Regions from separate parts of the Arvimicrobium flavum genome, predicted to be linked through region 1. Evidence: predicted binding sites of a transcription regulator. Region 1 holds the regulator's gene; each other region holds the start of a gene.
What was found. The regulator LexA, encoded in region 1, represses DNA repair genes until DNA is damaged. The targets are predictions, from matches to a motif close to TGTTCNNNNTGTGTTCNG.
Positions count from the first base shown of each region.

Region 2: dinB (DNA polymerase IV) is a predicted target of LexA. The motif match lies at 961-978, and genes of this name have one in related genera.
Region 3: PD284_RS05610 (ATP-dependent helicase) is a predicted target of LexA. The motif match lies at 986-1,003, and genes of this name have one in related genera.

Region 1 is NZ_JAQGPN010000001.1:3,299,330-3,301,595, forward strand. It holds gene PD284_RS15890 (IlvD/Edd family dehydratase) at 1-878, shown strand, start outside; gene lexA (transcriptional repressor LexA) at 1,056-1,769, shown strand; gene PD284_RS15900 (ComEC/Rec2 family competence protein) at 2,086-2,266, opposite strand, start outside.
Region 2 is NZ_JAQGPN010000001.1:1,598,861-1,601,126, reverse strand. It holds gene dinB (DNA polymerase IV) at 1-933, opposite strand, end outside; gene PD284_RS07915 (electron transfer flavoprotein subunit beta/FixA family protein) at 1,226-1,972, shown strand; gene PD284_RS07910 (electron transfer flavoprotein subunit alpha/FixB family protein) at 1,996-2,266, shown strand, end outside.
Region 3 is NZ_JAQGPN010000001.1:1,139,347-1,141,612, forward strand. It holds gene PD284_RS05605 (propionyl-CoA synthetase) at 1-744, shown strand, start outside; gene PD284_RS05610 (ATP-dependent helicase) at 1,020-2,266, shown strand, end outside.

The DNA of each region.
Region 1 (2,266 bases):
TGGCGGGCCGTCTCGGGGTGCCGCTCACGCTCGACGATTGGGACAGGCTCGGCGCGGACGTGCCATGCCTTGTCGACCTCAAACCTTCCGGCCGCTTCCTGATGGAGGATTTCTACTACGCCGGCGGCCTGGCCGCGCTGATGAAGCGCATCGAAGACCGGTTGGACCTCTCCGCGCGCACGGTAGAAGGCGCTGCGATCGGGGACAGGCTCAAGCGCGCCGATTGCTATGACGACGCCGTGATCCGGCGTCGCGACGATCCCGTCACCGAACTGGGCGGGATTGTCGTTCTGCGCGGCAACCTCGCGCCTGAAGGCGCGGTGCTCAAACCATCGGCGGCTTCGCCACGCCTGATGAGTCATCGCGGCAAGGCGCTCGTCTTCGACAACGCCGACGACTATCGCGCGCGCATCGATGATCCGGACCTGGAGGTCGACGCGGACACCGTGCTGGTGCTGCTGAACGCCGGCCCCGTCGGTTATCCGGGCATGCCGGAGGTGGGCAACCTGACACTCCCAGCCAAGCTGCTCGCACAGGGCGTGACCGACATGGTGCGCATTTCGGATGGGCGGATGAGCGGCACCGCATACGGAACGGTGGTGCTGCACGTATCGCCGGAATCCGCCATCGGCGGCCCTCTGGCCCTCGTGCGCACCGGGGACGAGATCGTTCTGGACGTCGCATCGCGCAGCCTGGAGCTCAAGGTTGACGAAGCCGAGTTGCAGCGACGCCACGCAGAGCTGGTGCTGCCCCCGCCGTATTTCGAAAGGGGCTACGGCCACATGTTCATCAACTCGGTCCAGCAAGCCCATCAGGGCGTGGACTTCGACTTCCTCGTCGGCGCGACGCGCATTCAGCCGAGCAAGGTATCGTTCTGAACCGGCCCACCATCCATAGCCTTCTTCACGCAATTGCGAACGGGAGAACCAAACGCGCGACAACTAACTTTCGGCTTTCTGAACGCATTCATTAAAATTTAAACAGTTGCGGAACACAACTGGAACAGATAGTGATTGTTCTGGTTTTGTTTTGATGCGATTCACAGGGGCCGCGAAATGCTGACGCGCAAGCAACTTGAACTTCTGGTGTTCATCAACCAGCGCCTCCGGGAAGCCGGCGTCCCTCCCTCGTTCGACGAGATGAAGGAGGCGCTGGACCTCGCATCGAAATCCGGAATCCACCGCCTGATCACGGCGCTCGAGGAGCGCGGCTTCATCCGCCGTCTGCCTAACCGGGCGCGCGCGCTCGAAGTGATCAAGCTGCCCGAGGCCATGGCTCCCGGATTGGGCCAGCCCCGAAAATTCTCTCCGAGCGTCATCGAGGGCAGCCTTGGCCGCAAGACGGAACCACCCAAGCGGCCGATCGCCGGCAATGACGACGAATCCTCCGCCGTCTCGATCCCCGTAATGGGGCGCATCGCGGCGGGTGTGCCGATCGACGCCATCCAGCACAAGACGCATTCCATCGCCGTGCCCCCGGAAATGCTCTCCGGCGGCGAGCACTATGCGCTGGAGGTCAAGGGCGATTCGATGATCGAGGCCGGCATTCTGGACGGCGATACGGTGATCATCAAGAATGCCAGCAACGCCAATCCGGGCGAAATCGTCGTGGCCCTGGTCGATGATGAGGAGGCGACCCTGAAGCGGTTTCGTCGCAAGGGCGCATCGATCGCGCTGGAGGCCGCCAATCCGGCCTACGAGACACGCATCTTCGGGCCGGATCGGGTGAAGGTGCAGGGCAAGCTGGTCGGACTGATCAGAAAATACTGAGCGAGGCGACGCATGTGTCGGCGCTTGCGCCCGCGTGCGCGAGGCTCTTGGTTGCGCGCACGCGCGGATTGCTCTTCATTTCCCAGACCGTTAGGGTTGTTTTCCGGGAACCTTGCGGGCTGAGTTGGGCGCTGGCGCGTATCGCAATGCGAGCCCCCTCCTCCTGATCAGTGCACTTCGCAGCCCTAGGCGCTGCGCCTTTGCTACACTCGCCGACGCTCCTGGACCAACCGCCGCCCAAATGGCTCCCTCGCGCCGGGCTTGTATCAGGCATTTCCCTGCACCTGAGATGCGAGCCTGCTGGACTTGGCGTTCGCTAGCCTGCTGCGGGCTTGCGCTTTGCCTTCGCGGGGTCCGGCTTCCAGGGCGGAAGTCCTCTCGCCTCGCGTGAAAATTGTCGGTGGACGTGCCAGGGGCGATAGGGCTCGAAAGTCGCGAAGGTGGCGCGATAGGCGTGTTGCCCTGATCTTTGCGACTCAACCACGGGCAGCGCCTGC
Region 2 (2,266 bases), 1.7 Mb from region 1:
CGCTGAGACCGGCTGGTCCAGACTGATCGCATGGGTGACCGCGCTGAGGTCGGCGAAGCGCACGCGCACCGTCACCGTGCGCCCGGAAAGGGACTTCGCCCTCAGCCGGCTGGCTACCCGATCCGCGAGGTGCAGGATGGTCGGCCGGATGATGCGCGGCGCCGCGGGCTTCTTGCCGAGAGCGGATTGCGCACCGGCCGAGCGCGCCGAACGATGGGTTTCGATGGCCCGCGGGTCGCGGTTCCAGGCAAGCGCCGAAAGCTTGCCGCCCGCGGCTGGGCCGAGCACGCGCTCAAGCGACCAGCCCGGGGTGTTCGCAAGCTGGCCAATGGTCGAGACGCCCAGTTCCCCGAGCTTGGCGCGGGTTGCGGGTCCCACGCCCCACATCAGTTCGACGGGCAGGCCGTGCAGGAATTCGAGTTCCGTTTCCGGCGCGACAACCACCAGCCCGTCGGGCTTGGCCACCTGCGAGGCGATCTTGGCCAGGTGCTTGGTTCTCGCCACGCCGACGGAGATCGGCAAGCCGATCTCGGTCCGCACGCGGCGGCGCACCTGATGCGCGATCGCCTCGGGCGAGCCGAACAGATGTGTGCAGCCCGCGACGTCGGCAAAGGCCTCGTCGATGGAGATGCGCTCCACCAGTGGGGTGAAATCCCCGAGCACGCCGATCGCGGCGTCGCCGAGTCGCTTGTAGTGTTGAAAATTGCCGCCGACGAAGATCAGGCCGGGACAAAGCTCCCGCGCCTTCCGGCCGGGCATCCCGCCGTGCACGCCGAAGGCCTTCGCCTCATATGAGGCGGCCAAGACGACACCGCCGCCGACGGCGACCGGCCTGCCGCGCAGCGACGGATCGAGAAGCTGTTCCACGGATGCGTAAAACGCGTCGAGGTCGGCGTGGAGGATGGTGGCTTGCGAATCCTTATCGCCCGTCACGCCAGCCTCCTGTTCCGTGGGCAATCGCAGAACATACAGAGAACACGATTGATCCACTGTCAAGAACGCCAAACCCCGGACCGGTTCGGGAAGGCAGAATTTCAACCGGTTTGAACGGCGCGACCGTATTGACGCTTGCCAAAGCGCTCACTAGAGCAGAGCCCAACCATCGTCGGCTCTGCTGCCGGCAAGCCGCACCTAGGTGTCCGTTCCGGCGCAGGCATGTCGGCACTCGACAAGCCGACAGAGCCGACGCTAGGACGGCCCAGTTTCCATCGGAGAGGTCAAGCGCATGAAAGTTCTCGTCCCGGTCAAGCGGGTAGTCGATGCGAACGTGAAGATCCGCGTCAAGGCTGACGGCTCTGGCGTCGAGCTGGCCAACGTCAAGATGTCGATGAACCCGTTCGACGAGATCAGCGTCGAAGAGGCGATCCGGTTGAAGGAGGCCGGCAAGGTCGAGGAGATCGTGGTGGTCGCGATCGGCCCGGCGCAGGCGCAGGAGACGCTTCGCACGGCGCTCGCCATGGGCGCCGACCGCGCCATCCTGGTCAAGGTCGACGGCGAGGTCGAGCCGCTCGGCGTCGCCAAGGTGCTGAAGGGCGTGGTCGAGGCGGAGAAGCCCGGCCTGGTCATCCTCGGCAAGCAGGCTATCGACGACGACGCCAACCAGACCGGCCAGATGCTGGCCGCGCTGCTCGGCTGGGCGCAGGGCACGTTCGCCTCCAAGGTCGAGATCGAGGGCGACAAGGCCAAGGTCACCCGCGAGGTCGACGGCGGCCTGCAGACGGTCGAGCTGAAGCTGCCGGCGATCGTCACCACCGACCTGCGCCTGAACCAGCCGCGCTATGCGTCACTGCCCAACATCATGAAGGCCAAGAAGAAGCCGCTCGACGAGAAGAGCCCGTCCGATTTCGGCGCCGACGTCGCGCCGCGCCTCAAGGTCCTGAAGACCGAGGAGCCGGGCGGCCGCAAGGCGGGCGTCAAGGTGAAGGACGTGGCCGAGCTGGTCTCGAGCCTCAAGTCCGCAGGCGTCATCTGAGCGATCGGGAAAGGAACACGAACATGGCAATTCTCCTCATCGCCGAACACGACAATTCTTCGCTGTCGGACCAGACCGCCAAGGCGCTGTCGGCGGCGCTGCAGATCGGATCGGACGTCGACGTGCTGGTCGCCGGCAAGAACGCCAAGGCGGCGGCCGACGCCGCATCGAAGCTGAAGGGCGTGCGCAAGGTTCTGCTGGCCGAGGCCGACGCGCTCGCCGAGCGCCTGGCCGAGCCGCTGGCCGCCACGGTGGTGGCGCTCGCCGGCAACTACGACACCATCGTGGCGCCGG
Region 3 (2,266 bases), 2.2 Mb from region 1:
CCGGTCATCGACCATTGGTGGCAGACGGAAACCGGGGCTCCCATCAGCCAGAACCCGATCGGCCTCGGCCAGCTGCCGGTGAAATACGGCTCGCCCGGCGTGCCGATGCCCGGCTACGACATGCAGATCCTCGACGATGCCGGCCATCCGGTTCCGCGCGGCACGCTCGGCAATGTGGTGATCAAGCTGCCGATGCCACCCGGATGCCTGCCGACGCTCTGGCATGCCGACGAGCGCTTCCGGCAATCCTACCTCGCCGAGTTCCCCGGCTACTACAAGACCGCGGACGCCGGGATCATCGACGACGACGGCTACCTGTTCATCATGGCGCGCACCGATGACATCATCAACGTCGCCGGCCATCGCCTCTCGACGGGCGGCATGGAGGAAGTGGTCGCCGAACATCCTGATGTCGCCGAGTGCGCCGTCGTCGGCATTGCGGATGCGATGAAGGGCCAGATCCCGTGCGCATTCGTGGTGCTGAACGCCGGCGTGGCGCGGGAACTGGTGACGGTGGAGAAGGAGATCATCCAGCTCGTCCGCGACCGCATCGGCGCGGTAGCCGCGTTGAAGACGGTGGTCACGATCAAGCGGCTGCCGAAGACGCGCTCCGGCAAGATCCTCCGTGCGACGATGCAGAAGATCGCCGACAAGGAGGAGTGGAAGATGCCGGCGACCATCGACGATCCCGCGATCCTCGACGAGATTACGGCGGCGCTGAGGGATCGGGGCATCGGGGAGTAGCGGGCCCCGCGCGTCGGACCGGCGCGGGACAATCGCTTGAAGAGATTACCCCCACCCCTCACCCCTCCCCACAAGGTGGAGGGGACGTGCCTGCCGCCATGCCCGGCCAACATCATCATCGTTTCGCGCTGAGCGAAGCCGCTGCAGGATTCCCCCTCCCCCTTGTGGGGAGGGGTTGGGGTGGGGGGTACACCCGGGTGGTCCTTTAAGCGATTGCCCCACGGACTCACGACGCCGTGTTGCGAACATATCGGAAACGATGCTTCATGCCCGGCATGAACGTCGCCGTCCGTGATTCGACCGTCCATCCCGAGCCGATAGACCATCTCGCCCGCCTCAATGCCGAGCAGCGGGCGGCGGTGGAGCATGGGGGCGGGGCGGTGGCCGGACCGCTGCTGATCATCGCCGGGGCGGGTTCCGGAAAGACCAACACGCTGGCGCACCGCGTCGCGCACCTGATGGTCAAGGGCGCCGATCCGCGCCGCATCCTCTTGATGACCTTCTCCCGGCGCGCTGCATCGGAGATGACCCGGCGGGTCGAGCGGATCGCCGGGGAGGTGCTGGGCGACAAGGCGGCGGTGCTGAGCGAGGGACTGTCCTGGGCGGGGACGTTCCATTCGGTCGGTGCGCGCCTGCTTCGCGACTACGCGCTCGAGATCGGCCTCGACCCGGCGTTCACCATACACGACCGCGAGGATTCCGCGGACCTGATGAACCTGGTCCGGCACGACCTCGGGCTGTCGAAGACCGAGAGCCGCTTCCCGGCCAAGGGCACCTGCCTCGCCATCTATTCGCGGGCGGTGAACGCCCAGGCGGAACTCGGTCAGGTGCTCGGCGCCTACTTCCCCTGGTGCATCGGCTGGGCCGACGAGCTGAAGTCGCTGTTTGCCGCCTATGTCGAGGCCAAGCAGGCGCAGAACGTGCTCGATTACGACGACCTGCTGCTCTACTGGGCGCAGATGGCCGAGGAGCCAGGCATCGCCGCGCATCTCGGCGGCCGCTTCGACCATGTGCTGGTCGACGAGTACCAGGACACCAACCGACTCCAAGCCTCTATCCTGACGGCGCTGAAGCCGGACGGGCGCGGACTGACGGTGGTCGGCGACGACGCACAGTCGATCTATTCGTTCCGTGCCGCGGAAGTGCGCAACATCCTGGACTTCCCAAAACTGTTCCCGGCGCCGGCGGACGTCGTCACCCTGGATCGCAACTACCGCTCTACCGAAACCATCCTCGCCGCCGCGAACGCGGTGATCGAAGAGGCGGAGGAACGCTTCACCAAGAACCTCTGGACGGAGCGTCGTTCTCTCGAGCGGCCGCAACTTGTGACGGTGCGCGAGGAGGCCGAACAGGCGAACTACGTCTGCGAGAAGGTGCTCGAGGCGCGGGAGGAGGGTATCGCGCTGAAGCAGCAGGCGGTGCTGTTCCGCGCGTCGCACCACTCCGGTCCGCTGGAGATCGAGCTGACGCGCCGCAACATCCCCTTCGTGAAGTTCGGCGGCCTCAAGTTCCTGGATGCCGC